Regions from separate parts of the Thalassotalea insulae genome, predicted to be linked through region 2. Evidence: predicted binding sites of a transcription regulator. Region 2 holds the regulator's gene; each other region holds the start of a gene.
The links. Region 2 encodes NrdR, which represses ribonucleotide reductase genes. Its sites were predicted from a motif close to AAACACNANATNTNGTGTTT; they were not measured.
Positions count from the first base shown of each region.

Region 1: nrdA (class 1a ribonucleoside-diphosphate reductase subunit alpha) is a predicted target of NrdR. The motif match lies at 7,215-7,234, and genes of this name have one in related genera.
Region 3: QQK06_RS06250 (adenosylcobalamin-dependent ribonucleoside-diphosphate reductase) is a predicted target of NrdR. The motif match lies at 5,300-5,319, and genes of this name have one in related genera.

Region 1 covers NZ_BSST01000001.1:143,980-154,751, forward strand. The annotation lists gene aroA (3-phosphoshikimate 1-carboxyvinyltransferase) at 1-1,024, opposite strand, end outside; gene serC (3-phosphoserine/phosphohydroxythreonine transaminase) at 1,026-2,111, opposite strand; gene gyrA (DNA topoisomerase (ATP-hydrolyzing) subunit A) at 2,506-5,211, opposite strand; gene ubiG (bifunctional 2-polyprenyl-6-hydroxyphenol methylase/3-demethylubiquinol 3-O-methyltransferase UbiG) at 5,544-6,254, shown strand; gene QQK06_RS00735 (HAD family hydrolase) at 6,256-6,921, shown strand; gene nrdA (class 1a ribonucleoside-diphosphate reductase subunit alpha) at 7,310-9,580, shown strand; gene nrdB (class Ia ribonucleoside-diphosphate reductase subunit beta) at 9,696-10,772, shown strand, end outside.
Region 2 covers NZ_BSST01000001.1:2,886,066-2,896,837, forward strand. The annotation lists gene QQK06_RS13085 (hypothetical protein) at 1-479, shown strand, start outside; gene glyA (serine hydroxymethyltransferase) at 785-2,041, shown strand; gene nrdR (transcriptional regulator NrdR) at 2,204-2,659, shown strand; gene ribD (bifunctional diaminohydroxyphosphoribosylaminopyrimidine deaminase/5-amino-6-(5-phosphoribosylamino)uracil reductase RibD) at 2,660-3,787, shown strand; gene QQK06_RS13105 (riboflavin synthase) at 3,836-4,495, shown strand; gene ribBA (bifunctional 3,4-dihydroxy-2-butanone-4-phosphate synthase/GTP cyclohydrolase II) at 4,505-5,614, shown strand; gene QQK06_RS13115 (amidase) at 6,050-7,579, opposite strand; gene QQK06_RS13120 (TonB-dependent receptor domain-containing protein) at 7,861-8,331, opposite strand; gene dxs (1-deoxy-D-xylulose-5-phosphate synthase) at 8,285-10,147, opposite strand; gene ispA ((2E,6E)-farnesyl diphosphate synthase) at 10,164-10,772, opposite strand, start outside.
Region 3 covers NZ_BSST01000001.1:1,364,108-1,374,879, reverse strand. The annotation lists gene murA (UDP-N-acetylglucosamine 1-carboxyvinyltransferase) at 1-720, shown strand, start outside; gene QQK06_RS06270 (S1C family serine protease) at 806-1,873, opposite strand; gene QQK06_RS06265 (DegQ family serine endoprotease) at 2,031-3,389, opposite strand; gene QQK06_RS06260 (Z-ring associated ZapG family protein) at 3,456-3,917, opposite strand; gene zapE (cell division protein ZapE) at 4,080-5,195, shown strand; gene QQK06_RS06250 (adenosylcobalamin-dependent ribonucleoside-diphosphate reductase) at 5,389-7,545, shown strand; gene QQK06_RS06245 (TSCPD domain-containing protein) at 7,573-8,238, shown strand; gene imuA (translesion DNA synthesis-associated protein ImuA) at 8,356-9,039, shown strand; gene QQK06_RS06235 (Y-family DNA polymerase) at 9,039-10,448, shown strand; gene QQK06_RS06230 (error-prone DNA polymerase) at 10,458-10,772, shown strand, end outside.

The DNA of each region.
Region 1 (10,772 bases), 2.7 Mb from region 2:
CTTTAACCCGCCAGTTATAGATATTACGAATAGTGGTGGTACCGTTAGCAAAAAGTGCCGTTGTGGCGATTGTCATCGCCGCATCCGGAATATGATTCATATCCATATCAACCGCCGTTAATGCTTTTCCTTTAACCGTGATAGACTCATCATGCCAAATAACCTCTGCTCCCATTTTTTCGAGCACATCAGCAAAATGTTTATCTCCCTGGACACTTAATTTACCAACACCATGTACAGTAACTTCTCCGCCTTTAATTGCACCGGCCGCAAGAAAATATGAGGCAGAAGATGCATCCCCTTCCACCATATACCGGTCTACAGACTGGTATTTTTGACCACCTTTAACAGTAAATGATTGATAACTATTATTTTTCACTGTCACACCAAACCGGCGCATAATATCTAAAGTGATATCAATATAAGGCTTAGAAACCAGTTCGCCGTCAATGACGATATTAGTGTCGGTTTTTAACAAGGGCGCTATCATCAAAATAGCCGTTAAAAACTGACTAGAAATAGAACCATCGATCGTCACTGTACTACCAGACAATGCTTTGCCGACAATTTTTACCGGTGGATAATCTTTGTTTTCTAAATATTGAATATCCGCATCAAGCTGTGCTAATGCATCAACCAAATGACCAATTGGTCTTTCTTTCATTCTTGGTTCGCCCGTTAAGACAAACTCGCCATGACTTGCAGCAAGTGCTGCACATAAAGGTCGCATTGCGGTACCAGCATTACCTAAATATAACTCGAGTGCTTCAGTTGTGTTAAAAAAACCACTATTACCAACAACAGTGCACTCTGTACCGCAATCACTTAACTGATATTCAATACCAAGACTCGCTAATGCATTTAACATATGCTGAATGTCGTCACTGACCAGTAAATTGGTGATTTTAGTTGTGCCATTCGCTAATGCTGCAATTAACAACGCGCGGTTAGACAAGCTTTTAGAGCCGGGTAAAAACACTTCGCCTTGAATTTTAGCGATTGGCTGTAAGGTTAACTGCTCCACGTTAACTATTCTCCTGTTCAAATGCTTTCATAAAATCAACCAGTGTTTGTACACCTTCTAGCGGCATTGCATTGTAGATACTGGCGCGCATACCACCGACTGAACGATGACCTTTTAACGCAACTAACCCTTGCTCTTTTGCAGCGCTGAGAAATTTGCTATCGAGTGATTCATCCATTAACCAAAAAGGAATATTCATTAAACTACGGTTATTAGAAATAATTCCGTTACGATAAAAATCACTGCGATCGACATATTGATAAAGCAACTCGGCTTTTTGCTGATTATTATGTTGTATCGCACTAACACCGCCTTGCTCTTTCAACCACTGGAATACCAGGCCGGCTAAATACCAAGCATAGGTAGGTGGTGTGTTATACATAGAATCATTATCGGCAATCAATTGATAATTCATGATGCAGGGCGTCTCTTTACGTGCTTGACCTAATAGAGATTGCTCAATAATAACTATCGTTAAGCCCGACGGGCCAATATTCTTTTGGGCACCAGCATAAATCATCGCAAACTGACTGACATCGATTTCACGAGACAATATGGTTGATGACATATCTGCAATTAATGGCACACCACCAGTTTCAGGTATATCAAACATTTCAATACCATCTACTGTTTCATTGGGGCAATAATGGACATATGCGGCATCGGATGTTAACGGCCAGTCACGACTATCCTTGACTTGCTTAACCCCATTAACTTCTTCCACGACATTGATTGTATTCACTTCACCATAGTTTGCTGCTTCTTGCGCTGCGGCTTTTGACCAGGAACCGCTAACAATATAATCCGCTTTGCTGCCGGCAGCTAACAAATTGAGCGGTACGGCAGAAAATTGTCCTCGGCCACCACCGTGACAAAATAATACTTTATAGTTATCTGGGATATGCATGAGTTCACGTAAATCTGCCTCAGCTTTTTCCGCTAGTGCAATAAACTCTTTACTTCGATGGCTCATTTCCATCACTGAGCAACCAGTATTTTGCCAATTGAGGAACTCTTGCTGTGCCTGTTGCATCACTTGAGCCGGGAGCATGGCTGGACCTGCAGAAAAATTATAAACAGCGGACATGAGAAACTTACAACCTTTTCTAATAGTAAATGTAAATGTGTGATTTATTACAGCCAACGAGACTTAATAAGATCAAAAAATGTGTGACTAAAATGTCATTGCCACTTGAAGCAATCATGCTCTTGCGACATTGCCTACACGGATCTAGGCACTTAGCCCAACCAGAAACAAAAACTGACCGTATATCCTCGGCTCAGGCATCCTGTTTGCCCTACTCCTGTACCCGTGCAGTCGTGTACATCGTCGCTCTTTTACATCCATGTAACCCCGACATACAGTACTTTCTGTACATAAACCCTTGCTAACACCATCCATGGCTCGCAAGAATAAATATTTCCATATATAAAAAAATAGGCGGTTAATACCGCCTATTTTATTTTATATTGCGGTAACGCTAGTCGTTATCGCCCTCGCTGAGTTGTTCACTTTGTTCAGCTACCGGCGGCGTTTCACTAAACGATTCATTTGCTTCTATTGATGTATCACCTTCGTCATCAGGTAATTCATCTTCTTCTATTTCATCAATACGTTGCAGTGCTACCACGTGTTCATCTTCAGCAGTACGGATAATACGCACCCCTTGTGTATTACGACCAATGACACTGACTTCATTGACGCGAGTACGTACTAAGGTACCGTTATCTGTGATCAACATGATCTCATCCTGATCTTCAACCTGAACAGCACCAACGACAGGGCCGTTACGCTCACTGACTTTAATCGAAACAACCCCTTTGGTTGCACGACTTTTCGCAGGGTATTCTTCCAGCGCAGTACGCTTACCGTAACCGTTTTGCGTTATTGTTAAGATCGCGCCATCATTTTTCGGTACGATCAAAGACACCACTTTTTGGTTACCTTCAAGCTTAATACCTCGTACCCCGGTCGCTGTACGTCCCATTGCACGTAATGCGTGAATTTCTTCACCCGTTTCAGGATCTAGCTTCACTTCACCCGTTTCACTATCACGGGCTTTTTCATTAAAGCGAACCACTTTACCTTCGTCAGAGAACAACATGATGTCATTTTCTCCGTTGGTAATATCAACGCCGATTAAAGTATCGTCATCTCGTAAGTTCAAGGCAATAATACCGTTTGCACGTTGATTAGAATATGCCGTTAATGGCGTTTTCTTCACCGTGCCAGACGCGGTCGCCATAATAATAAATTTATCTTCTTCGTATTCTCTAACCGGTAGAATTGCAGTGATCTTTTCATCACTTTCTAATGGCAATAAATTAACAATTGGACGACCACGGGCCGTGCGACTCGCCAATGGCAATTGATAAACCTTAAGCCAATACAATTTACCTCGGTTTGAGAAACATAAAATCGTATCATGGGTATTTGCCACTAATAAACGTTCGACAAAGTCTTCTTCCTTCATCTTAGTCGCGGCTTTACCCTTACCACCACGGCGCTGTGCCTGATAATCAGATAATATCTGATATTTGACATAACCTTCGTTAGATAGCGTGACCACTACATCTTCTTCACAGATTAGATCTTCTAACGATAAATCATGTGACGCATTTGTAATTTCAGTACGGCGCTCATCACCAAATTCATCACGGATCAACTCTAATTCTTCACGAATCACTTCCATCAAACGTACCGGGCTGGCTAAAATATGCATTAGCTCGGCAATTAAGTCTAATAACTCTTTGTACTCATTTAGAATTTTTTCGTGTTCCATGCCAGAGAGTTTATACAACTGCAAATCAACAATCGCTTTCGCTTGTTCTGGCGTTAAATAATATAAACCATCACGAATACCGTATTCAGGCTCTAACCATTCAGGACGTGCAGCATCAGTACCAGCGGCTTCAAGCATGCTACTAACATTACCCAATTCCCAGCCACGTGCGACTAACTTTTCTTCAGCATCTTTTCTATTATTAGAATTTTTCACCAGTTCAATAACAGGATCGATATTAGCAAGTGCAATCGATAAACCTTCTAATATATGAGCGCGATCACGTGCTTTACGTAATTCGAAAATAGTACGACGAGTCACGACTTCACGGCGATGAAGAATAAAGGCTTCCAGCATGTCTTTTAAATTGAATAATCTAGGCTGGCCGTTACTTAAGGCCACCATATTCAAACCAAAAGAGATTTGCATTTGTGTCAATTTAAAGAGGTTATTTAATACCACTTCACCGACATCACCGCGCTTAACTTCAATCACCATACGCATGCCGTCTTTATCTGACTCATCACGTAATGCGGAAATACCTTCTAAGCGTTTTTCTTTCACCAACTCTGCCATTTTTTCAATTAGGCGAGCTTTGTTTACCTGATAAGGTAACTCGTGAACAACAATGGTTTCTTTACCACTTTTCTCGTCAACTTCTATTTCAGCCCGAGCGCGAATTTTTATTTTACCACGGCCCGTTTTATAAGCTTCTTCAATACCAGCTCGGCCACTAATAATACCAGCGGTAGGAAAATCCGGCCCAGGGATATATGTGAGTAACTCATCACAAGTAATATCTTCGTTCTCAATAACAGCTAAACAGCCATTAATCACTTCCGTTAAGTTGTGCGGTGGAATATTCGTTGCCATACCAACCGCAATACCTGAAGTACCATTTACCAGTAACGTTGGAATACGTGTTGGCATGACCGCTGGGATTTGTTCTGTGCCATCATAGTTAGGTACGAAGTCAACGGTTTCTTTATCGAGATCGGCTAAAATAGCATGCGATATTTTATCCATGCGGATTTCGGTATAACGCATTGCTGCCGCTGAATCACCATCAACAGAACCAAAGTTACCTTGACCATCAACAAGCATATAACGCATTGAGAATGGTTGTGCCATACGAACTATAGTGTCATAAACAGCAGTATCACCATGCGGGTGATACTTACCGATAACATCACCAACAACACGGGCAGATTTTTTATAAGGTTTATTAAAATCATTACCTAGTACATTCATCGCGAATAACACACGACGATGTACCGGTTTTAAACCATCCCGAACGTCAGGTAACGCTCGTCCTACAATGACGCTCATCGCGTAATCTAGATAGGAACTTTTTAGCTCATCTTCAATATTGACTGGAGCAACATTTTTTGCCAGATCGGTCATAAAACGACGGTATCCCTAAAAATTAGAATATGGAAATTATTATTGTAAAAAACGCAGCGCATATTATCACAAAGATTCAATAGGCAGTACTGCTTTATAGCATGACATTCTGCTTTGCTTACGCGTCTATTTCAAGTGATTATTTTCGCAATAAGGTAATCTGACATCATTCTTGCATTTACTGTGCTTGGATTGACAGCGAATTGACTAAATCTCACACAACTAATTGCACTTTATCCAAGTGATAGATCAAACATTCCCCCTCATCAGCGCTAGGCGATATATTAACTTTAGTTTAGAATGCCAGCTCTTTAACTATTTAGATCTGCTTTATCACTATGTCGCAAAACGTCAACCTAGAAGAAATTGCCAAATTTGAAAAAGTCGCCAGTCAATGGTGGGAACTTGATGGAGAATTTAAACCTTTACATCAAATTAATCCGGTGCGCCGACAATTTATTATTCAGTATATGCAGGAGTTATTTGAGCAAAAAATACTCGACGTAGGTTGCGGCGGCGGCATTTTAGCAGAAAGTCTTGCCAGACTTGGCGCAGATGTTACTGGCATCGACATGGGGGAAGAGCCGCTTAATGTTGCCAAGTTACATGCCTTAGAATCAGGAATAACTGTCAATTATCAAAAAATTACTGCCGAAGAAATGGCTATACAATTGCCCGGGCAATTTGACGCCGTAACGTGTATGGAGATGTTAGAGCATGTCCCTGATCCCGCGTCTATCGTAAAGGCTTGCAGCACCCTAGTAAAACCTGGCGGTTTTGTGTTTTTTTCAACACTCAATAAAACACTTAAGTCTTATTTACTGGCAATTGTCGCGGCAGAAAAACTTTTAAAATTAGTGCCTGACGGCACTCATGACCATCAGCAGTTTATCCGCCCTTCTACTTTAATCGGCTGGGCTGAGGCCAATGGCTTAAAATGCATTGACGCTGCAGGCATTCATTATAATCCATTGACCGAAAATCATAAATTAATTGACTCGTTAGAGGTAAATTACATTTTATGTTGTCAGAAGGTGTCATAACATGAGTCAAGAACCTAGCAACATCGCCGCCGTTTTATTTGATCTCGATGGCACCTTATTAGATACCGCAGATGATCTAGGTGCCGCTTTAAATCACGTATTAGCCGGGCACAATTTGCCAGAAATTGAACGCGAGATTTTTCGCCCTGTTGCTTCAGATGGCGCCAAAGGCCTGCTTGAGCTCGGTTTTGGACAACGACTCAAAAATTATGACTATGATGTGCTACGTGAGAGATTCTTATCTTATTATCAATCGCATATTGCAATTAAAACATGCCTCTACCCTGGTATTTCTTCATTGCTTAACACACTGAATCAAAATGACATTCCTTGGGGCATAGTGACAAATAAACCGGAACAACTCACTAAACAGTTGTTACCTCACTATGTAGAATTTGAGCAATGTCGGGTCATTGTGGGTGGAGATACCCTATCGACCAGAAAGCCCGACCCAGCACCGTTATTATTTGCCTGCCAACGTTTAGAAGCTTCACCTGAGCATTGTTTATACATTGGCGATGCCCAAAGAGACATCGAAGCAGGTAACCGTGCCAAAATGACAACAGTTGTTGCCGCTTGGGGCTATATCAAAACAAGTGATGATATTAATCAATGGCAGGCTGACTATATCGCAAAAAGCATCAAAGATTGTTTAATGTATATATAATAATCAAGCTGATTATTTATAAAACAATATAAGTAACACATTGTAATTTATATATTTTTCACCCTATATGACAATTAGGAATATAGGGGTAAAATTTATGACTAAAATAAATCTATTTAAAGAAAAAAAAACTAAATAATCGTTGCGTTTCTTAAAAATCAAATTAAAAAGACGATACTAAGTTAGTTGTTACTAACTAAATAAATCTTCGTATAAATCCTAGTCAAATTATACACTTTTTAGTGCTTGCAATAGAGCCAAAACCTCATTATCTTGTGATCAGTTTTGAGTTTAGCCCCAAGATATAGTGCATTAACTCAAATTTGTGTTTTTGTAAACATTCACTCTAGATAATTAAAAAAATAATCGTAAATAATACAGGTTTTTCATGAATAACAACCTCTTTGTCACCAAACGTAACGGTAAAAAAGAACCCATAGATCTGGAAAAAATCCATCAAGTGATCACTTGGGCAGCAGAAGGCTTAGATAATGTCTCTGTCTCACAAGTAGAATTAAAATCACATATTCAGTTTTATGATGGGATAAAAACCGAAGATATTCATGAAACTATAATTAAGGCGGCCGCTGACCTTATTTCAGAAGAAACGCCTGATTATCAATATCTATCAGCACGTTTAGCGGTTTTTCACTTACGTAAAAAAGCCTATGGCCAATTTGAACCCCCTAAGCTCTATCAGCATATCGTTAACTTAGTTGAGGCTGGTAAATACGATCAGCATTTATTAACTGACTATAGCGAAGCAGAATTTGAGCAAATGGAAGCCTTTATCGATCATAGAAGAGATCTTAATTTCAGCTATGCTGCGGTAAAACAGCTTGAAGGCAAATACCTGGTTCAAAACCGAGTCACAGGTGAAATATACGAAAGTGCCCAATTTTTATATATTTTGGTTGCTGCTTGTTTATTTGCCAAATACTCTAAAGAAACACGTTTGCAATATATTGAAGGTTTTTATCACGCGATATCGACTTTTAAAATCTCGCTACCAACCCCGATTATGGCTGGAGTAAGAACTCCTACCCGTCAATTTTCATCCTGTGTGTTAATTGAGTGTGGTGACAGCCTGGATTCGATCAATGCCGCATCAAGCTCTATCGTTAAATACGTTTCGCAACGGGCTGGCATAGGGATCAACGCAGGTCGTATTCGTGCATTAGGCAGTACAATTCGCAATGGTGAAGCTTTCCATACCGGCTGTATTCCGTTTTATAAACATTTTCAAACTGCGGTTAAAAGTTGTTCTCAAGGTGGTGTTCGCGGCGGCGCGGCAACCTTATTTTATCCGTTGTGGCACTTAGAAGTAGAAAGCTTATTAGTGCTTAAAAACAACCGCGGTGTAGAAGAAAACCGGGTTCGCCACTTAGATTACGGCGTGCAATTTAACAAACTTATGTACCAGCGTTTGATTAAAGGCGAGTCAATTACCCTGTTTAGTCCAAGCGATGTTCCAGGACTATACGATGCGTTTTTTGAAGATCAGGAAAAATTTGAACAGCTGTACTTAAAGTATGAAGCGGATGATTCTATTCGTAAAAAGTGCATTAAAGCGATTGAGCTATTTACACTGTTTGCACAGGAACGCGCAAGTACCGGTCGGATTTACTTACAGAATGTCGATCACTGTAATACACATAGTCCGTTTTTACCGGAAGTTGCGCCCATTAGACAAAGTAACCTTTGCCTAGAAATCGCGTTACCGACCAAACCGTTAAATGATATTAACGATCCTGAAGGTGAAATAGCGCTTTGTACCCTGTCTGCGTTTAACTTAGGAGCAATTGACAGCTTAGATGAATTAGAAGGGTTAGCAGATTTAGCGGTCAGAGCCTTAGACAGTCTGTTAGATTATCAAGACTATCCAATGCCGGCAGCACGCAATGCCACTATGGGCCGAAGAACACTCGGTATAGGTGTAATCAACTATGCCTATTATCTGGCTAAAAATGGCGTATATTACTCAAACGGCAGTGCGAATAATTTAACTCATAGAACCTTTGAAGCAATTCAATACTATTTGTTAAAAGCATCAAACAAACTGGCTATTGAGCAAGGCGCATGTCCTAAGTTTAATGAAACCCGTTTGTCTCAAGGTATTTTACCGATTGATACTTACAAAAAAGAAGTTGATAACATTACCGGTGAACCATTGCATTTAGACTGGGAAACACTGCGAGAAAGCATTAAAAAGCACGGCGTTAGAAATTCTACTGTTTCAGCACTGATGCCATCAGAAACGTCGTCACAAATTTCTAATGCAACTAATGGTATTGAGCCACCACGTGGTTTAATCAGCGTCAAAGCCAGTAAAGACGGTATTTTAAAACAAGTTGTACCTGAGTATGCAAGACTCAAAGATAACTATGAGTTACTGTGGGCTATTCCAAGCAACGAAGGCTATTTAGAACTGGTTGGCATTATGCAGAAGTTTGTTGATCAGACCATTTCTGCCAACACTAACTACGATCCGTCAAAATATGAAGGCAATAAAGTGCCGGTTAAGCAAATTTTAAAAGATTTACTTACCGCTTATAAACTTGGCATCAAAACCATGTACTACCACAACACTCGTGACGGTGCAGATGACAGCGTAGAGCTTGAAAGCGATGATTGTGCAGGCGGTGCTTGTAAAATTTAACCAACTCTTGTGCGCCATTGCTATTGGCTATGGCGCAACATACTCATATTAAAAAACAAAGAATAGATAGATTTTTGAAACAATAAATTGTAGCTATTGTTTCTAGGAGCCATAGATGACCTACAGTACCTTTAACCAAACCCCAAATGACGCCTTAACAGAGCCAATGTTTATGGGGAATAGTGTTAATGTTGCCCGTTACGATCAACAACGATATATTGCTTTTGAGAAATTAATCGAAAAACAATTGTCTTTTTTCTGGCGTCCTGAAGAAATTGATGTATCAAAAGATCGGGCCGACTGGCAAGGACTGACAGACTCAGAAAAGCATATTTTTATTTCTAACCTTAAATATCAAACCTTACTTGATAGCATGGCTGCACGTTCAGTGAATGCCGTGTTATTACCGTTAGTGTCATTACCCGAAGTAGAAACCTGGGTTGAAACCTGGGCCTTTAGTGAAACCATTCACTCTCGCTCTTACACCCATATTTTGCGTAACCTATTTAGCGATCCAAGTGATGTCTTCGATGATATTGTCGTCAATCCAGCAATTTTAAAACGAGCCAGCTCCATTGCCCATTACTTTGATAAAGTGATCATCACCACCCAGTTATTGCAATCTCAAGGCGAAGGCAGTTATGAGGTTGAAGGTGAAACGATAGAAGTGTCAGAACGTAAGCTAAAAGAGCGTTTATACCTAGCAATTTGCTCGGTAAATGCGTTAGAAGCAATTCGCTTTTATGTCAGCTTTGCCTGTTCATTCGCCTTTGCAGAGCGTGAATTATTAGAGGGTAATGCAAAGATCATTAAACTAATCGCCCGTGATGAAGCCCTACATTTAACTGGTACTCAGCATATCCTCAACAACTGGATGTCAGGTAAAGACGATCCAGAAATGAAAGAAATAGCAGATGAGTTACGTGATCAAGGATTACAAATCTTTTTAGATGTTGTTGAACAGGAAAAAGAGTGGGCGCAATATTTATTTAAAGACGGTTCAATGATCGGTTTAAACGCAGAAATCTTAAATCAGTATATTGAATATATTAGTAATCAGCGTTTAACTGCCATTGGTTTCGACGCACCATTTACTATAAAAAGTAATCCATTACCTTGGATGAATGCCTATCTAGTCAGTGATAATGTTCAAGTTGCACCGCAAGAAACGGAAATATCCAGTTACCTAGTT
Region 2 (10,772 bases):
AAACTAAGCGACGTACCTGGTGGGCAAAAGGGTGTTTTATCTTAAATATACTGGCAACTTTTTTATCGCTAGTTGGATTTATTTATGGTGTTGTTAATGGCCAGCTCGGCCAGCCGATTAATAGCTTTTTAGGGCTTGGTGGTTTGATGTCAGTGTTTTTTGTTTGCTATGAATTTAAAATTCGTCGTGAAAGCTGGTCTAAAATTAATAATAGTCCTGAGCAAGCAATTGATAATGCGCTTGCAGGATATCAATCTTCGTTAAAATATATGCTGCTAACTAAATGGTCTTGTGTACCTTTTGCTGTGCTAGCGAATTGGCTTGTTTATTCGGTTGCTCAGCAAAGCGGTCGCTTAAAATTAACCGAGTTAGTTTTTATTAACCTGGTGCTTGTTAGTACTTTCGTTGTTGCGGAAGTGTTGTACCGCAAACGAAAAAAGGAATATCAGCAATTACGCGCTAAAACAGAAAACTTATAACGGTAGCAATGCTGTTAAGTTAGATAATATTCGGGTTTTTAGTGTTTATATCAAATATTATTTGTTGTTCTTTGGTTTTTTATTCGGTATATTCAATAAAAAGTGAATTTGATCTGGTTATCGAAAACTTTTACCGCATATTAAACCAAAGCTTGCGGATATAGCTCAGTGCAAAATGAGCTATATCTTGATGGTTTTTACATGTACATCAAGCCTTGAATCAGGCAAAATATGCGACAATTAAATTTAGTCTAACTCTCCAGTCTTAACTTTGGTTTAATTGACTGTGAACTTGAGGAAAAAACATGCTTACTCGTGATATGAATATTGCTGATTTTGATGCAGAACTATGGCAGGCAATGACAGACGAAACCGTCCGTCAGGAAGAGCACATTGAATTAATTGCATCTGAAAACTACTGTAGCCCGCGCGTTTTAGAAGCGCAAGGTTCGCAGTTAACCAATAAATATGCTGAAGGTTATCCTGGCAAACGCTATTACGGCGGTTGTGAATATGTCGATAAAGCAGAAGCGTTAGCGATTGAGCGAGCCAAAGAATTGTTTGGTGCTGATTATGCCAACGTGCAACCTCATGCTGGTTCTCAGGCAAATGCGGCAGTATTCCAAGCATTAGTTACTCCAGGTGGTAAAGTGTTAGGTATGAGCCTTGCTCATGGTGGTCACTTAACTCACGGTTCTCATGTTAACTTTTCAGGTAAGTCATACCAAGCGTTTCAATACGGTTTACATCCTGAAACTGGTGATATTAACTATGAAGAGTTAGAGCAGTTAGCAAATGAGCATAAGCCAGAGATGATCATCGGTGGTTTCTCTGCGTTTTCTGGTGTTGTTGATTGGGCGCGGATGCGTAAAATTGCTGACAGCGTAGGTGCTTATTTTATGGTGGATATGGCACATGTTGCCGGTCTTGTTGCAGCAGGATTATATCCAAACCCTGTTCCTCATGCTCATGTAGTTACTACCACAACTCATAAAACGTTAGCTGGTCCTCGTGGCGGTTTAATCGTTGCTGGTTGTGGTGATGAAGATGTTTATAAAAAATTAAACTCTGCGGTATTCCCAGGTGGTCAAGGTGGTCCGTTAATGCACGTGATTGCAGCGAAAGCGGTGGCGTTTAAAGAAGCATTACAACCAGAATTTAAAGAATACCAACAACGAGTATTAGATAATGCTAAAGCTATGGTGGCAGTATTACAGGAACGTGGTTACAAAGTAGTGTCTAACGGCACTGAAAACCACTTATTGCTGTTGGATCTCATCGATAAGGATATTACCGGTAAAGATGCTGATGCGGCGTTAGGTCGTGCTCATATCACGGTTAATAAGAATTCGGTACCTAATGATCCGCGTTCACCGTTTGTTACTTCAGGTTTACGTTTAGGTACTCCAGCGATCACCCGTCGTGGTTTTAATGTTGAAGACACTAAAGTCTTAACTGGCTGGATTTGTGACATTTTAGATGACATCAACAATGAAGAAACTATCACTGCGGTACAAGCTAAAGTGAGAGAAATCTGTAAGCGTTTACCTGTTTACGGTTAATTTCTAGAATGCCAGAACGCATATCATTGTGCGAGAGGCAAGTTGACAAATGAATGATTAAAAAGCTCAAACCAATGGTTTGAGCTTTTTTTGTTTAATCCGTTACATCCCTTTGGAAATACTTTAAAATACGGGCATTAAATTAAACAGAGTAACAGCTTAATGTATTGCCCGTTTTGTACTGCAACAGACACTAAAGTCATTGATTCTCGCCTAGTGGCTGATGGTCATCAAATTCGCCGCCGCCGTGCTTGTGTTGCCTGCAATGAAAGATTCACCACTTTTGAAACCGCTGAATTAGTCATGCCGCGTATTATTAAGCGTGATGGTTCTCGTGAGCCGTTTAATGAAGATAAGTTGCGCAGTGGTTTAGTCAGATCATTAGAGAAGCGTCCGGTCAGTGTTGAACAAACAGAAAAAGCGATCAATCGACTTAAATCTCAGCTTAGGGCAACTGGAGAGCGGGAAGTATCGAGTGAGATGCTGGGTAATATTATTATGGAGCAACTTAAAAGCTTAGATAAAGTCGCGTATGTCCGTTTTGCTTCTGTTTATCGCTCGTTTGAAGATATCAAAGAATTCGGAGAGGAGATCGCTCGTTTGGGTGACGAAAATTAGATGGCATCAACGTTTTCTTTAGCCGACCATCAGTTCATGGTGCGTGCGCTGCAGTTAGCACGTAAAGCACATTACACTACTTCGCCAAACCCAAGGGTAGGTTGCGTGCTAGTTAAAGATGGTGACATTGTTGGTGAGGGTTATCATATCAAGGCCGGTGATGGTCATGCCGAAGTTAATGCCATTGCTCAGGCAGGAGTTAATGCTCAGGGAGCAACAGCCTACGTAACTTTAGAACCCTGTTCACACTTTGGCCGCACGCCACCTTGTGCGCAAGGGTTGATAGATGCAGGTGTTAGTCGGGTCATCGCTGCTATGGTTGACCCAAATCCTCAGGTTTCAGGTCGCGGACTGGCATTGTTAGAGCAGGCTGGGATTCAATGTGCTTCTGGATTATTAGAAAGTGATGCTCGAACGCTAAACCCTGGCTTTATTAAATTAATGACGGAAAAAATGCCTTACGTTCGTTGTAAGCTCGCTGCTAGTTTAGATGGTAAAACTGCGATGGCCAGTGGTGAAAGTCAGTGGATCACTTCAAAAGATGCTCGTCAAGATGTGCAAAGGTTAAGGGCGCAAAGCTGTGCAGTGATCTCAGGCGCTGATGCTGTGATTTATGATCAGGCGCGGATGACAGTTCGTTGGTCAGAGCTCGGGGTATTAAAAAATAGCTATCAGGAAAGTGAACTGCGTCAGCCATTACGAGTGCTTATCGACAGTAAAAATCGTTTAACGCCGGATCTGAAACTGTTTAGTGAAACATCACCGATTCTTATTATTAGCACTGAAGTTGAAAGTTTACACACTTGGCCCCATTTTGTTGAACAAGCTGTGGTAGCAAAGTCTGCCTGTGGTCAATATGTCGACCTCACTGAAGTGCTGGTATTATTAGCATCAAAAGGACTCAACGATGTTTTAGTGGAGTCGGGGCGTCAGTTAGCTGGTGCTTTTATTGAACAGGGTTTGGTCGACGAACTGATTTTATATCAGGCACCGAAATTAATAGGTGATAGTGGTCAGGGATTAATGCTGATGCCTGAAGTGCAACGTTTATCACAGGCGAAAAATCTGACATTTAGCGATGTCACTATGGTTGGCAGAGATTTAAAAATTACGGCGCTATTGTCTTAACATTTTTTGATAATAACGTTAATCAAGATTAGCATTAAGAGAGTGAATATGTTCACTGGCATTATTGAAGCGATAGGCTCAATTAAATCAATCAGTATTAATCATCAGGGCGCACGTTTAACCGTGCATTGCCCGTCGCTTGATATGAGTGACGTCAAACTTGGTGACTCGATAGCAACAAACGGTATTTGTTTAACGGTAGTAGCGTTTGACAGCACGAGTTACAGTGCAGATATTTCCAATGAAACGCTAGAGCGTACTGCATTTGGTGGTTATCAGCAAAACCAACAAGTTAATCTGGAAAAGGCGATGTTGCCGACAACACGGTTTGGCGGTCATATGGTTTCCGGTCATGTAGATGCGGTGGCGGAAATTAAAGCAATTACTAAAAATGGTAACAGTGTTGAATACTGGCTCAGTATGGATGCCAGTATTGCGCCTTATATTGCAGAAAAAGGCTCGATTACCGTTGATGGTGTTAGCTTGACGGTCAATAGTTTAGCGCAAGATCAGTTTCGCTTAACTATCGTGCCGCATACTACAGGGCAAACTATTATCCCAAGTTATCAGCTCGGTACCAAGGTCAATATAGAAGTGGATGTAATGGCACGTTACATCGAGCGATTATTACAAAGCAAACAAGCGGCAAATACGTCATTTGGAGTAACCGAAGCGTTATTGGCACAAAGCGGATTTATTAAAAATTAAGAGGCAGCTATGAATTTACACTCTCCAAAAGAGATCATCGAAGATATAAGACAAGGTAAAATGGTTATCTTGATGGATGATGAAGATCGCGAAAATGAAGGTGACTTTATCATGGCTGCCGAGTTAGTAACGCCAGAAGCGATTAACTTTATGGCCACTCATGGGCGAGGGTTAATTTGTATGCCGATGACCAGAGAGCGTTGTCAACGCTTAAACTTGCCGCTAATGGTTGATAAGAATGATGCGCAATTTTCGACTAACTTTACGGTGTCGATTGAAGCTGCTTCAGGGGTTACGACAGGGATTTCAGCCGCTGATCGGGCAACGACGGTTTTAGCTGCAGTAGCTAAAGACGCTAATCAGCATTCTATTGTGCAACCAGGGCATATTTTTCCGTTAATGGCAAAAGATGGCGGGGTATTAAACCGTGCCGGCCATACAGAAGCGGGTGTTGATTTAGCACGTTTGGCCGGATTAGAACCTGCTGCAGTAATCGTTGAAATTCTCAATGAAGACGGCACTATGGCGCGTCGTCCAGATCTGGAAGTGATTGCCGAAAAGCATGGCATAAAAATGGGGACAGTTGCCGATTTAATTGAATACCGCAATGCTAACGAAACCACGATTGAACGTATTTCTCAATGTAAGTTACCGACTGCTTTTGGTGAATTTGAACTTACCGTGTTTAAAGATACCATTGATGGTCAGGCACATTTTGCCTTAACTAAAGGGCCAATAAATAAAGATAAACCGACTTTAGTACGGGTTCATCTGGAAAATACCTTTAGAGATCTATTGTTTAGCCAGAGAGAAAGTGTTGCGAAATGGCCGATCGGCAGTGCATTAGAAAAAATTGGTCAGGAAGGTGGGGTGTTAGTGCTGCTAGGTAAGCATGAATCACCACAAGAGCTGATTGAGCAGGTAGAGAAATACGCCAAGCTTGATGCCGGTGAAACCATTAAAGAAGTTAAACGTCATATCGGTTCACGTAATGTTGGCGTTGGCTCACAAATATTATCTAATTTGGGCGTCGGCAAAATGCGTCTGTTAAGCTCTCAAGTAAAATACCATTCACTTTCTGGTTTTGGCCTGGAAGTGGTGGAATACATTAGCGAATAGCTGCTTTTCTACTAAAAAGTTAAGAAAGAACGCGATCAGATGATCGCGTTAGATTGTTAACAAAGCCCTAGATGCCTTTCACTCATTAGGCTATTAACTTTCACAAGGCTCGTCACCACTCTTTTTTAAAGCAGCGACTGTAGATTAAAGTAATGGATGCCAAAATTGCGAGAGTAACTCTTTTGCTAAAGAGGTTTTTAATCATTTTATTTCCCTTTTAAATAATTGAAGTGCCTGATGTTAATTTTATGTTAAAAAAGTCAATGGGTCGGTCGATTTATTTTGGGAAAGTAGAGATATGATTGGGCGTATAATTTGCCAATTTGTTGCGTTTGGTGTTTATAGCAGGCACGAAAGCACTGTCAGATTTAATTAAAATTTAGAAATTATATCTGACAGTTCGAGCTGAGACTTATCAGCCAATGCTGATAGAGTTTAATCCAACTTTGGCGGTTTTCGATATAATGTTGCCTGTTCAAAGCTGTAAGCCGCTTCAATTAGCACATCTTCTTTGAGTTTACCGGAAAAGAACGACAAACCAACCGGTAAGCCGTGGACATACCCCATAGGCACGGTAATATGAGGGTAACCTGAAATTGCGGCGGCACTGGATGCTGCGCCGAGGTAATGATCACCGTTAACCAGATCTATTTTCCATGCTGGCCCTGTGGTTGGTGCAATAATCATATCCAGTTGATGTTCTTTCAGTAATTTATCTATCCCTTGGGCCTGAGTCAGAGTTTTTGCTTGAGCTAACGCCTCAGTATATTCCTTATCTGTTAATTCGCCTTTCGCCTGTGCCATCTCCATGATTTCCTGCTGAAAATAAGGCATCTCTTGCTCAGCATGTTTTTCGTTAAAACTCATGACATCCGCTAGTGTTTTTGGCAATCCAGGCGCGGTTTGAGACAGGTATTGAGCCAAATCATGCTTAAACTCATAGAGTAAAACGGTAAATTCTGCCTCATCCCATTGAGACATACTCTCAAATGTCAGGTTGTCGATTATCACTGCACCCTGTGCCTTTAAAATCTCTAGGTTTTGCTCAAAGACTTTATCTAACCCTTGATGATAGCCCATTAAATCTCGGGCAATACCGATGCGTTTACCTTTTAAACCATCTATTTTTAAATGGGATAGGTAATCGATGTTTGAGTGAGTGACATTGGGATCCGTTTCATCTTCCGCTACCATGGCGCTGAGCAGAATAACTGCATCGGTAACATTGCGCGCCATAGGACCGGCGGTATCTTGGCTATGGGCAATCGGGATAATGCCGTCACGGCTGACAGTGCCTAAAGTCGGTTTAATGCCGACAATACCATTAAGTGCAGATGGGCAAGTGACTGAACCGTCGGTTTCAGTGCCTAAGGCGATAGTTGCAAGATTTGCGGCAATCGCCACGCCTGAGCCTGAGCTTGAACCACAGGGGCTAGTGCTAGTGTCATAAGGGTTTTTGGTTTGACCATATAAAGCACTCCAACCACTGGATGATGCAGTTGAGCGAAAGTTTGCCCATTCACTTAAGTTGGTTTTACCTAAAATAATCGCACCGGCTTTTTTCAGTTGTTGAACAACAAAAGCATCATCTTGTGGAAAGTTCTTAGCTAAGGCATAAGAACCAGCAGTATTGCTCATGCCGTCAGTGGTATCGATATTATCTTTGAGTACCACTGGAATGCCGTGTAGTGGGCCAACTAGTCCTGATGCTTTAAGCTTTTGATCTAGTGCTTTGGCTTGTGCTAGCGCTTGTTTATTTATTTGTGATACTGAATTCAGCTTCTTGCCATTACGATCATATTTTTCAATCCGGGTAAGGTAATATTTGACTAAGGCTTCACTGGTCAGTTCGCCCGCTTTCATTTTCTGATGTAGTTCTGTAATGGTTGCTTGCTCATTCACCTGCCCCAAGCTGAAAAAGGTAGGAATAATTAGCAGTAAAAACGCAAAGTATTTAATCCGCATAGTCATGTCTTTTATTGTTATTGAAAGCTTGTTATAGCAATAAAACACCAGCGAAATCTAGCTTATTATAAATTATTGGGGTTTAAAAAATAGTCGCTCTGTTAAGAACAAGTTACAGGTTTATGCTTAGGTAAGTGGTAGAAATTTCAACGATAGTAAATGGGATTGTTGGCTAATTTAATTGTAATTGCGGGAGTTAGATGACGATAATAAAGCGCGGATAATAAAAAAGGGTAAACGAATAGTTTACCCTTTAGTGTCATTAATAAGCGGTATACAACTTAAAAGTTATATATAAAGCCAGCATAATAATTGCGACCTAAAATACCCCAACCATTTCTGGTGCCATAGTTAGTTGTCCAATGGTCTAAACCTGTGTGGTTAGTGATGTTATTTATACCAACATATAAATTGGCTTGTTCTGATAAGTTGTAGCTAGCACGTAGGTTGTGAATATTTGAGTTACCCGGGTTTTGCGAATCATAATATTCATCCGAGACGTCCAAATTCAATTTGCCTCCTTGCTTAAATTTATAAGTCCAACTTGCACTGAAGTTTCCTTCAGTATAGGTAGTGGTGAAGTTAGCTTGCCATTTAGGAATACTCAATTGTCCTAAGTCATCGTCTTTAACTGCTTTTGCTTCGACAAAATCAAAAGCGGTGAAAGAAGATTCTAACTGTAGTGACCAACCAGTGAGGTAAATTTTACTTGATAAAGTTGTTGATTTTCTCTTTGATGCCTTGAGCGTCAAGTCCTAATTCACTATGAATTTCAGCTTGGGTACCGTGTTTGATAAAGCAGTCTGGCAAGCCGATATTGAGAATTTTAACCGCAAGTCCCTGGCTGAGCACGTATTCGTTTACTGCAGAACCTGCGCCACCGGCGATGGCATTGTCTTCTACAGTGATTAAATACTGGTGGCTTTTAACTAGCTGATCAATTAGGGCGTGATCTAATGGTTTAACAAAACGCATATCAACTAATGTCGCTTCAAGTTCTTTAGCGACTGTTGTTGCCTGGGCCAAGGTAGTACCAAAATTTAAAATGGCGATATTTGCGCCTTGTTCAATAACGCGGCCTTTGCCTATTTCGATAGTCTCATTGATCTCTGGCAGTTCAACACCGATGCCGTTGCCTCTTGGGTAACGCACTGCCGCTGGCGAATTCATCTGATGGCCAGTAGTAAGCATTAACTGACACTCACGTTCATCTGCTGGCGCCATAATTGTAATATTTGGAATACAGCGCATAAAGCTTAAATCAAATGAACCTTGATGCGTTGGTCCATCAGCACCAACAATACCAGCTCGGTCAATCGCAAATAACACTGGTAAATTCTGAATCGCGACATCGTGAATAAACTGATCATAACCGCGTTGTAAAAAGCTGGAATAGATAGCAACTACCGGCTTTTGTTCACCAATAGCCAGGCCGGCGGCAAAGGTCACTGCATGTTGTTCGGCAATGGCAACATCATGGTATTTTTCCGGAAAGCGCTGACTAAATTCTACCATGCCCGATCCTTCTCGCATTGCCGGAGTAATGGCAACTAGCTTGTCATCAACTTCCGCAGTTTTGCATAACCAGTCACCAAAGATTTGTGAATAAGTTGGTACGCTAGGTTTGCTTTTTGGTAAATTTGTTTCCGTTGGATCAAATTTTGGTACTGCATGATACTTGATTGGATCTTGCTCAGCCGCCTGGTAGCCTTTACCTTTTTTTGTTGCGATGTGCAGCAATTGTGGCCCTTTTAGATTACGCATATTACTGATGGTATCTACTAGGCCGTTGACATCATGGCCATCGATAGGACCGATATAATTAAAGCCGAGTTCTTCAAAGAACGTACTGGGCACGACCATGCCTTTTAGGTGCTCTTCAGCGCGACTTGCCAACTCTTTAATTGGCGGCAGGTTTTTTAAAATGCGCTTACTGCCTTCGCGTATTCCTGTGTATAGTGAGCCGGATAACATTTTTGCCAGGTGGTTATTTAGCGCGCCAACATTTTCGGAGATCGACATTTCGTTATCGTTTAATATCACCAGCATGTCTTTATGAATATCACCAGCGTGATTTAATGCTTCAAATGCCATGCCTGCCGTCATGGCGCCATCACCGATAACGGCAACCGTTTTTCGGCTCTTACCTTCTTTTTCCGCAGCAACCGCTAAACCTAGCGCGGCAGAAATTGATGTACTGGAGTGGCCAACACTTAAGACATCATATTCACTTTCTTCACGCCAAGGAAACGGATGCAAGCCATCTTTTTGTCGAATAGTGTGTAACTGATCGCGACGGCCGGTGAGAATTTTATGTGGATAAGCCTGGTGACCGACATCCCAGATCAAGTGATCAAAAGGAGTGTTGTAGACATAATGCAATGCAACGGTTAATTCAATGGTACCTAACCCTGAAGCGAAATGGCCGCTACTTTTACTGACGGAATTCAATAGATAGCGGCGCAGCTCTTCACTGGCTTGTGCTAACTGGCTTTGTTCAAGCTGGCGTAAATCCGCAGGACTATTGATGCCAGCCAACAGAGGATAATGATCAAGGTTTGTAGTCATAATTATTATTCAGTACCTAGCTGGTACGTTCGATGATAAAGGTCGCAAATTCCGACAAATTCTGTGTATTGTAAGGCAAAGAGGCTAAAGCTTGAAGTGCTTGTTGATATAAGTCGTCTGCTTTTTGTTGCGCGCCTGTTAATCCTAGTAGTGCAGGGTAGGTACTTTTATTGGCATTAACATCTGAACCTGCTGGTTTGCCAAGTTCTTCTTCGCTGGAAGTGATGTCGATAATATCATCGCGTACCTGATAGGCTAAGCCAACTCGTTGGGCAAACGTTGCCAGTGCTTGTTTTTCTTCGGTGCTAATGTTGTGAGCACATTCGGCAGCCATTAAAACGGACGCTTCTAGTAAGGCTCCGGTTTTTAATGCATGTAGCTGTTCCAGTTGGCTGAGCGAGATTTGCTCGCCGGTAGCGGCTAAATCTAACGCTTGTCCGCCACACATTCCCTGATAACCACTGGCTTTTACTAGTTGCTGGATCAGTGTTATCCGTTTTTCAGCTACCGCAGGTGAGAATGGATGATTTGCTAAAATATCAAAAGCTAAAGTTTGTAAACTGTCACCAGCTAAAATCGCCGTTGCTTCATCATAAGCTTTATGGCAGGTCGGCTGACCTCGACG
Region 3 (10,772 bases), 1.5 Mb from region 2:
ACAATTATTGAAAATGCGGCACGAGAGCCGGAAATTGTTGATCTAGCGAATTGCCTCAACGCCATGGGCGCTAAAGTGAGTGGTGCCGGTACAGATACCTTAACCATTGAAGGGGTCAGTGAACTGAAAGGAAAGGAATATCGGGTGATGCCTGATCGTATCGAAACTGGTACTTTTTTGGTGGCTGCTGCAGTGACTCAGGGTAAAGTTAAATGCCTTAATACCGACCCCGGTAGTTTAGATGCGGTTATTAGCAAGTTACAGGAAGCCGGCGCTGAAGTGTCGACTGGCGACGATTGGATTGAATTGTCGATGGACGAACGTCCGAAGGCCGTTAATATTCGCACTGCGCCGCATCCTGCATTCCCTACCGATATGCAGGCACAGTTTGTTACTTTAAACGTAGTTGCACAAGGCACAGCAACCACGACGGAAACAATATTTGAAAATCGTTTTATGCATGTCCCTGAATTGCATCGTATGGGAGCCGATATTCGCTTAGAAGGTAACACAGCGATCACTAATGGAGTCGATTCACTGACCGGTGCTCAGGTCATGGCAACAGATTTACGAGCATCAGCGAGTTTAGTGATCGCTGGTTTAGTGGCAACGAGTGAAACTCAGGTTGACCGTATTTATCATATTGATCGTGGTTATCAGCATATTGAAGATAAGCTACAGGCGTTAGGGGCTAACATTACCCGAATTAACGCCAGTTAATCTTTGTTTTAGGATAGGAAAAGGCGCTGCTAATAATTTAGCAGCGCCTTTTTATTGGTATTCATCAGCTTGGTAAAACTGTTTGCTATAAACCGCGTTTTTCCAGTATTTTCACCGGAATACTGAGCGACTCATTATTGCGATAAACTTTAAACACTAAAGTCGTATCTGGCGTGGTTTCTGCTACTATATCTAAGGCATGGTTGGTGCTTTCAATTTGTGTTTCGCCAATTTGGTACACCACATCACCAACTTTTAAACCAGCAATATCAGCTGGGCCATTTGGCTCTATACCTGAGATGGTAAAACCTTTTGCGGTTTGATTATAATGGTCGGAAACTATGCCTAACCAACCCCTTATCACCCGACCATTTTCGATAATTTGCTGCATGACCTTATAGGCGAGCTGGTAAGGAACTGCAAAGAAAATGCCTTGAATATCGTTTAACTGAGGGTTAATTTCAGTAAATTGGCGTGAATTGATACCCACTAACACACCATTGGTATTGACCAGTGCTCCACCTGAATTGCCTTTATTAATTGCGGCGTCCATTTGTAAAAATTGCAGATAGCTGGTGTTACTTAGTCCAATACGTCCGGTTGCACTAATAATTCCCTGAGTAATGGTTTGCCCTAGATTTAATGGGTTTCCGATCGCTAAAACCACATCACCAGCGAGTGACTGTTGTGTTTTATTTTGGGGGATAACGGGTAAGTTTTGCGCATTAACTTTTAATACAGCCAAGTCGGTATAGATATCAAAACCAATAAGTTCGGCGTGATATTGCTGGCCATTTTGCAATAGTACATTAATCAGGTTGGCATTTTGCACTACATGGTAGTTAGTGAGCAGGTAGCCATTGCTGTCCATGATCACGCCTGAGCCTAATCTTGTGCTTTTACGCTGTGAGCGAACGTAACTCGGGTTGTTTTGGATTTCTTCCGAATAGATATTAACGACGGCAGGAGCCGCTGCTTGTACCGCTTTAGCATAGGATAATGCTGGCTGAGTTTTCGGATTTACCTGAAAAATATTCCACAATGTGGCATTGTTTTCCCGTAATTCAGGTACTAGCAATAACAGCATCACGGCGAGCAAAATACCATAACTGGCGGAGTTTACGACGTATTTGATAAGGCTTTTAAGTTTCAAAATATTTTTATTATTAATATGGCTTAGCGAGAAGATTATCATAAACCGATGAAAGCGTTAAAGCATTTAATCAAGTGTATCAAACAGTAATGATTTTTGATTCAGATAAAAAACGGCTCAATCATGAGCCGTTTTTTTGGGGGGAGAAAATTTAGTATTAGCGAATACGAATATAAAGGTTCGAATTACCACGAATAATATTAAGTAGTGAGATACCTTGATTATTTTTAAGGTAATCTCTTAATTCAGCGATATTTTTGATACGTTGACGGTTCACACCAACGATAATATCGCCGCCCCGTAAACCAATCATAGCGGCTGGAGTGTCATCCTCGACAGATGTTACTAATACCCCCTCATTGGTGTTGTTATTTCCTAACACAGCACCTTCAAGCATTTTGTGTATGCTGACCGGTTCTATACTTGCAGACTCTGCTTTTTTCAGCGTAACCTTGTAGGTTTTTTCATCGCCATTGGTTTTAATAACGCTAAGTTTGACTTCGTTACCAGCACCGATAGAGCCAATTTTGCCGCGTAGTTCACTGAAAGAGCGGATCTTCTTGCCATTAACTTTAGTAATAACATCGCCTGCCTCAATACCTGCTTCATCTGCTGCTGAACCTTCAGTCACTTGTTCAACAAAAGCACCTTGTGCTTCTTCCAGTTCCATTGCCTGAGCAAATTCACCGGTAACACTACGGCCAGCTACGCCTAATACACCACGGCGAACTTCACCATATTCAATGATTTGGTCGACGAGGTTTTTCACCATATTACTTGGAATGGCAAAGCCGATACCAACGTTACCACCATTTGGTCCAATAATAGCGGTATTAATGCCGATCAGATCACCTTTTAAATTGATTAATGCGCCACCTGAGTTTCCACTGTTAATCGCAGCATCTGTTTGAATAAAGTCTTCAAAGTTATCGGCATTTAGTCCACTGCGTCCAAGCGCACTGACAATACCCGAGGTAACCGTTTGGCCTAGACCAAATGGACTGCCGATAGCGACAGCGAAATCGCCGACACGTAATTTATCGGAGTCGGCAATGTTAACTTCTTTTAAGTTATCTGCTTCGACTTGTAATAGGGCGATATCACTGTTTTCATCGGCACCAATTTTTTTTGCTTCTATCTGGCGACCATCTTTTAATGTGATTTGAATCTCATCTGCTTCATTGATGACATGGTTATTGGTAACAACATACCCTTTGTCAGCATCAATAATAACCCCTGAGCCTAAACCTTGAAACGGTCTTTCTCTTGATGGCGTTTGCCTTGGATTACCGAAAAAAAAGCGAAAAGCATCAGGGACATTTCGCTGCTTTATTTCATGTGTTCCTCTTACGGAAATTAATACTACGGCAGGTGTTACCTTTTCTAACATTGGTGCTAGGCTGGGTAATTGCTGGCCGTTGACTGAAACGGGAAGATTGGCGTGAGCCGGTAAACTGGATAAAGCTAAAGAACTTGAAAGTAAAACGCTACTAATTAAAACAGACATTTTTTTCATTGGTAAAATTTCTCCAAACGAACTTATTGATACCCAAATAGAGACTTCCTGTTTTCAGAGAAGTTCCTATTCATTAATTTCACTATTTGTAACAGTATGTTTCTTATCGTTAAAAAGACCACTAGATTCACCAGAATAATCTAATGGTGCTTCAGTGATCTCTTTATCCGGACGTGTTGTTTTGTTATGACGTAGTGCGACCGTTTGCGCTAATTGTTCCTGAGTTTCTTTTGAGAAAAATGGCATTACTTCACCTTCTGCCGGGGTCGCTTGTTGCAGCAGCTTAGTGCTTTGCTCCATTTGTTGCATTGCTTTTTGACAGGTAGTATTCATTTGTTCCAATAATTGGGTTGAATTATCAAGGTGTTCTGCAACATCTAATTTATATTGTGCTAACGTTGCTTCGCTTTGATTGGCCTTTTCAGCAAGCTGTTGATGTTCTTGATTGCTGGCTGACAACATTTTATTAGCGATAAAGCCTACTAGAGCGCCAACTGCAAAAATGAGGATTCCAATAACGATATTCATAATGGTGATACCTTTTATCTAGTCGCGGAAAATTGTATTCGCGGAAAAAATTGGTGAAAATAGAGAGTAACATACTCTAGTAAGTTCATTTACTCGAAAAATAAATATGTATGCGAAATTTTGTTTTTCAAGAAAAAACTTACCATTAATTAAATTGTAGCAATGATTAACCTATCTCCCCTAGAAAAGTATAACCAAGATTTAGCCCGTGATGATTTTCAGCATGATGCCGCGCAAGAAAATGCTGTCCGTCATTTACAACGTTTATATCAAGACTTACAAAATAAACCCTTGCCAGTAACAGGGTTTAAGAAAGTATTTAACCGCTGGAAACGTGTGGTAGCGAAATCAGAACCGAGATCGATTAAAGGGCTGTATTTTTGGGGCGGCGTTGGCCGTGGTAAAACTTATCTGGTGGATACCTTCTACGATTGCTTGCCTTTTGACAATAAAATGCGCGTTCACTTTCATCGTTTTATGCATCGGGTACATCAGGAATTACAATCTCTGGCCGGACAGGCAGATCCATTAAAGATAATTGCTAAACGTTTTGCTAACGAAACCTGCATTATTTGTTTTGATGAATTTTTTGTCTCTGACATAACGGATGCCATGATTTTAGGTACATTATTTGAAGAGCTGTTTGCTCATCATGTGACTTTAGTCGCGACTTCAAATATTGTGCCCGATGATTTGTACCGTAATGGGTTGCAACGAGCACGTTTTCTGCCAGCAATAAAATTAATCAACCAGCACTGTGAAGTGGTCAACGTTGATAGTGGAATTGATTATCGACTGCGTACTTTGGAACAGGCGGAAATCTATCATGCGCCGCTAGATCAGCAAGCAGCACATAATTTGTCGCAGTATTTTCAGCAATTGTCAGTGGAGCCTGGCAAACCCAATGTGACTGTTGAAATTAATAATCGACCGTTAACCACCATAGAAGAGTCTAAAGGTGTAGTGCATTTTGATTATGCGGTATTGTGTGAGTCAGCGCGTAGCCAGGCGGATTATATGGAGCTTAGCCGTTTATATCACACGGTCTTACTGGCAAATGTCAAACAAATGAATGTTGATTGTGATGATGCCGCTCGCCGTTTTATTGCTATGGTAGATGAATTTTATGAACGTAAAGTAAAACTGATCATTTCTGCCGAAGTGGTTATGGAAGACTTATATAGTCATGGCGGTTTAGCATTTGAATTTAAACGTTGCTTGTCGCGTCTGCAAGAGATGCAGTCACATGAGTATCTCGCATCTGAGCATTTACCTTAATTAAAATTGGCTAAACAAGCTGCACTTAAAACACGGCAAATTAGTCCGTGTTTTTTTATGCCAAAATTCCATATTGTCAATATATTGTGCTTTTGTTTGATCTTGATCGCAATATGTAGTGTTTTGTCTTTTCCTTTTTATTTGTCTTTGTAAACTGTTGCGAAAAAAATAACTAATAAAAAGGATATAAATCATGTCGCAAACTCTGACCGGACCGGTTAACACTGAAATTGAACTTCAAGCTACTTCTGTTGATATTTGGGATAAAAAATATCGTCTTAAAGATAAAACTGGTCAGCCACAAGAACAAACCATTGATGAAACTTATGCCCGCGTTGCGAATGCGTTGGCTGAGATTGAGCCTAAGCAGAAAAAGCAATGGCGCGATAAGTTCCTCTGGGCGTTAAAATCTGGGGCTTATCCGGCTGGTAGAATTATTGCTAATGCCGGCGCGAGTGCGTTTAAGCCGTCTACGTCAACAATAAACTGTACTGTATCCGGTACTATTGAAGATTCCATGACTGGAATTTTGTCACGAGTGCATGAGTCAGGATTAACCTTAAAAGCAGGTTGTGGAATTGGTTATGAGTTTTCTACTTTGCGGCCGAGTGGGGCTTATGTCGCGGGAGCGGGAGCAAGAACTTCTGGCCCGATGTCCTTTATGGATATTTTTGACAAAATGTGTTTTACCGTCAGTTCTGCTGGCGGACGTCGCGGCGCACAGATGGGAGTTTTTGATGTCTCTCATCCTGATGTTAAAGACTTTATCTTAGCAAAACGTGAAGATGGCCGTTTACGGCAGTTTAACCTGTCATTACTGATCACTGATGAGTTTATTGAAGCGGTGAAAAATCAGCAAGACTGGCCTTTGGTTTTTCCTATTTCTGAAAAAGAGCTAGCGGCAGAAAAAATAAAGTTAACGGATAGTAGCAAGATACATTTTCGTGAAAATTATTTTGATGAAGACTATGTCAAAAAGCACGATTATATAGTTAATCAACAAGGACAAATTGCCTGTAAAGTTTATGATCGTATTCCGGCGAATCGCTTATGGGACATGATCATGAGTAATACCTTTGATTATGCCGAGCCAGGCTTTTTATTGATTGATCATGCCAACGAATACAATAACAACTGGTTTTGTGAGCAATTACGCGCCAGTAACCCTTGTGGCGAGCAAATATTGCCACCATACGGCGCTTGTTTACTCGGTTCTATTAATTTAGTGAAATTTGTTGAGCAGCCGTTTAGTGAACAGGCACAGTTTGATTGGCCTAAGTTTAGGGAAGTGGTCAAAGTATTTACCCGCATGCTGGATAATGTAGTAGAAATCAATGGATTGCCATTGGAACAGCAACGCCAGGAAATTCAAAATAAACGCCGTCATGGCATGGGCTATTTAGGGTTAGGTTCGGCACTGACCATGCTCAAAATTCCTTATAACAGCCCACAAGCCGTGGCTTTTACTGAGGAAGTTTCTAAAGTGATGGCTATCACTGGCTGGCAGGTGGCATTAGAGCTGGCAAAAGAAAAAGGCCCTGCGCCAGTATTAACACAGTCATTTGTGGTGACAGCGCAGATGTTGTCGAAACGACCGGAAATGAAAGCGGATGGTATTAAAGTCGGCGACAACATTAAAGGGTCGGTATTGCACGCAAAATATAGTCGTTATATGCAACGAATTGCCGAAGAGCAGCCTGAATTGGTTGAGCAACTTGCGAAAGTCGGTGCACGTTTTACTCATCATAGCTCAATAGCACCAACCGGTACCTTAGCATTGAGTTTAGGGAATAATGCGTCCAACGGTATTGAGCCGAGTTTTGCCCATGAATATCATCGCAATATTATCCGTGAAGGGAAGAAATCAAAAGAGTCGGTCGCGGTTGCCAGTTTTGAGCTGTTAGCTTATCGCCATTTTATTAATGAAGATGCACAAGCCTATAGCGCGGATGGCCACAATCAATTGCCGGATTATTTTGTCGCCAGTGACAGTATTACTCCACAAGAACATGTTGATATTCAGGCTGCTGCCCAATATTGGGTCGACTCTTCTATCTCTAAAACCATTAACGTACCAACGGATTGTGATTACCTGACGTTTAAAAATATCTACCTCTATGCCTACGATAAAGGATTAAAAGGTTGCACTACCTTCAGGTTTAACCCTGAAGTTCATCAGGGAGTGTTAGTAAAAGAAACCGATCTGGCCTCAGTGGAATATGAATTTACTTTAGAGGATGGTTCAACTTTTACCATGAAAGGCAATGAAGAGCTGATTTACGATGGTGAAACTCACACCGCGGCAAATCTTCATGATGCGCTAAAAGAAGGCTATTACGGCAAGCTGTAACACTAATTATTATTAAGGATAACGTTAATGAAAGAAGTTACTCAAACTATTACCGCAGTAAAAGTTAATACTGCCAAATCACAAGCAGAACATGCAGAAGCCCCACAAACCACCAATTTAAATGAAACGGTACAGCGCCCGGAAATGTTGGTGGGTTCTACTTATAAAATTAAGCCACCGATTTCCGATCATGCCTTGTATATAACAATTAATGACATTTTGCTTAACCCAGGAAGTGAGCAGGAAATTCGTCGCCCTTTTGAAATTTTTGTTAACTCAAAAAATATGGAGTTTTATGCCTGGGTAGTGGCATTAACTCGGGTTATTTCTGCAGTATTTCGTAAAGGCGGTGATTGCACATTTCTGGTCGAAGAACTCAAAGCAGTATTTGATCCTAAAGGTGGCTACTACCAGCGCGGTACCGGCATCTTTATGCCGTCGGTTGTTGCGGAAATTGGGCAGATCATCGAAACCCATTTAAAGACCTTAGACATGCTGCCAGAGCATGAAATAGATGCCCATCAGCAGGCCTATATTCAACAAAAAAAACAAGCGGCAATGGCTGAACAAGAGAGTGAACAGCACGCTTTTCCGGCTAGCGCCAGTAAATGCAGTAAATGCCATCAAAAATCGGTGGTACTACTCGATGGTTGTGCCACTTGTTTAAATTGTGGAGACTCAAAATGTGGTTAACAGTAATTTTGAGCCTATTGCTATAACGATTAACCGTTAAGCAATATTTGCATTTTCACAATAGATAATTATACTGTATAAATAAACAGTATTGGTGCGGTGTAATTATTTGTTGTGATGAATCCGATCATTGAAAGCTTAACTAATCAGCGTTTGCTTTGGCGTGGTTTTGAGCAGAAAGCTCAGCCGAAATCCATTGCAACTGGTTATGAACAGTTAGATGAAAAATTAGCCGGTGGGCTTCCTGAATATGGGGTTGTAGAAATAAAAAGCCTGAATGGTATTGGTGAAGTTCGTCTCTTTAGTCGTTATCTTCTACAGGCGCAGCAGCAAGGATTAATCGTTTTTATCGCGCCCCCCGCTTTGGTTTCCAGTGAGTTTTTGCATGCTATTGGTTTAGATATTTCTCAAGTCTATATTTTAACTCCTGAACATGAAAAAGATGCGTTGTGGTGTGCTGAACTGTGCTTAAAAAGTGGCTGTTGTCAGAGTGTTTTACTCTGGTGCGCGGATATCGCCTTACATCAGGTAAAACGCCTGTTGTTAGCTAGTGAAACGGGCCATAGCTGTTTATTGTTATATCGGCCATTGCTTAAGCATAGCCTGGCATTACCAGTACACATAAGTATGCGTTTTATCGCGGATGCTTTGGGGATCAAAGTGACTGTTGATAAATGTCGCGGTTGTGCACCGTCATCCGCGTTTATTGTTGATATGCAAGCGCATTGGCCTGAATTTACTGTGGCGGCTGAGCAGCCGAGAGCAACTAAGCGACGGATTGCTGATATTCAGGTTAGCTGATGTTGTGGGCTTATCTTTATTTTCCATCGTTACAGCTTGATGGTGTTGTGACTGAGGGAGGTCGTGACTGGCAGCCGGTAGTGATCTTAGATGGCAATAACAATGAAATTGTCCAACTTAATGCTCAGGCGAAACAAAGTGGTTTAAGACTCGGTATGGGGCTGGCGACAGCTGTTGCCTTAGAGCATCAATTACAGGTGTTGCCTTATTGTCAGCAACAAGAGCGGCAAACACTTACTTTTATTGCTGAACAGCTATATCAAGTGAGTTCTGATATTGCATTAGATAGCCCAAATGGTTTGTATTTACGCATAGAAAATATGCTGGCTTTATACGGTGATTTGAGCGGATACTGGCAAAATTTGCAGTCGGTATTACAACCGCTGCAGCTGAGCTTACATTATGCTACAGCTTATAGTCCCAGCGCAGCTAAAGTATTAGCCAGAGCTAAGGTTGATCGTTTATTAACTGAGCAAAAAAAGGTGCTATCAATACTGAACTCCTTATCGATTAATTCTTTAGCGCTTGACCAAAAAGTGCAAAAGCAACTGGATAAAATTGGTGCTAAGACTATTGGCCAGTTACTAAGCTTACCAAAAGAACAGCTAAGTCAACGTTTTGATAGTTCGGTTACTCATTATCTTCGTCGTTTAGTGAATGGTGATGATTTGCCCATGGTGTTTTATCAGCCTCAGGGGCATTTTTTTCATTATTTGGAATTGCTTTATGAAATTAACGACAGTAATAAATTATTGTTTCCCATTAAAAGCTTGTTGTCATTATTAGCGAATTACCTAAAGAAAGCCGATTTATTGAGTGATCGTTTAGTGATCACTTTGTTTTTACGTAATCAGCCGTCAAAAGACGTGGTGATTAATAGTGCTGAAGCTATCTATCAGGCATCACAGTGGTTAAGTCTCACTGAACTCACCTTAGCGTCATTACAATTAGCTGCTCCTGTGGTTGCTATCAGCCTAACCTGTAAGCGTTTCAGTTCGCAACAGCAGCAGTCAGGAGATTTTTTTTCTCTAGCAGAGGGCAAGTATACTCGGCAAAGACTGCTTAGTTTGTTGTTAGCGAAATTAGGTCAGAGTCGGGTGCACTCGTTGTTATTAACGGATGATTATCGGCCAGAATGCGCCAATGGTTATGCACCGATAAATTTAGTGAGCCAGCGAAAAATAAAAACGGAGCATTTTACTCGATTAAGACCAAGTTATCTTTTACCCGAGCCGTTAGCATTAGCAACAGAAATAGCGGTTTTTTCATCGCCAGAGCGTATTGAAACCGCATGGTGGGAAAATACAGTGAAACGGGATTATTTTATTGGTCGTAATCCGTACGGGCAATGGTGCTGGTTATATCGTCAGGCGGATCATCGCTGGTTTATTCATGGTTATTTTGCCTAGGTGGTTAAGATGCAATATGCAGAATTAATTTGCCAAAGTTACTATTCTTTTTTGCATGGCGCTTCAAGTCCTGAAGCATTAGTTCGTCAAGCACAGGCTTATAATTATCAGGCTATTGCGATCACAGATGAATGCTCAGTAGCCGGTGTAGTCAAAGCGCATCGTTACATTCAGCAGCATCAGTTGGCACTAAAGCTTATTGTCGGTGCCCGTTTTACTTTTCAGCGTGATCAGTGCGCGACTGAGTTGGTACTACTTTGTCCTAATCGTCAGGCATATGCCGAATTGTGCCGAGTGATCACTAACAGTCGCCGACGCTGTACT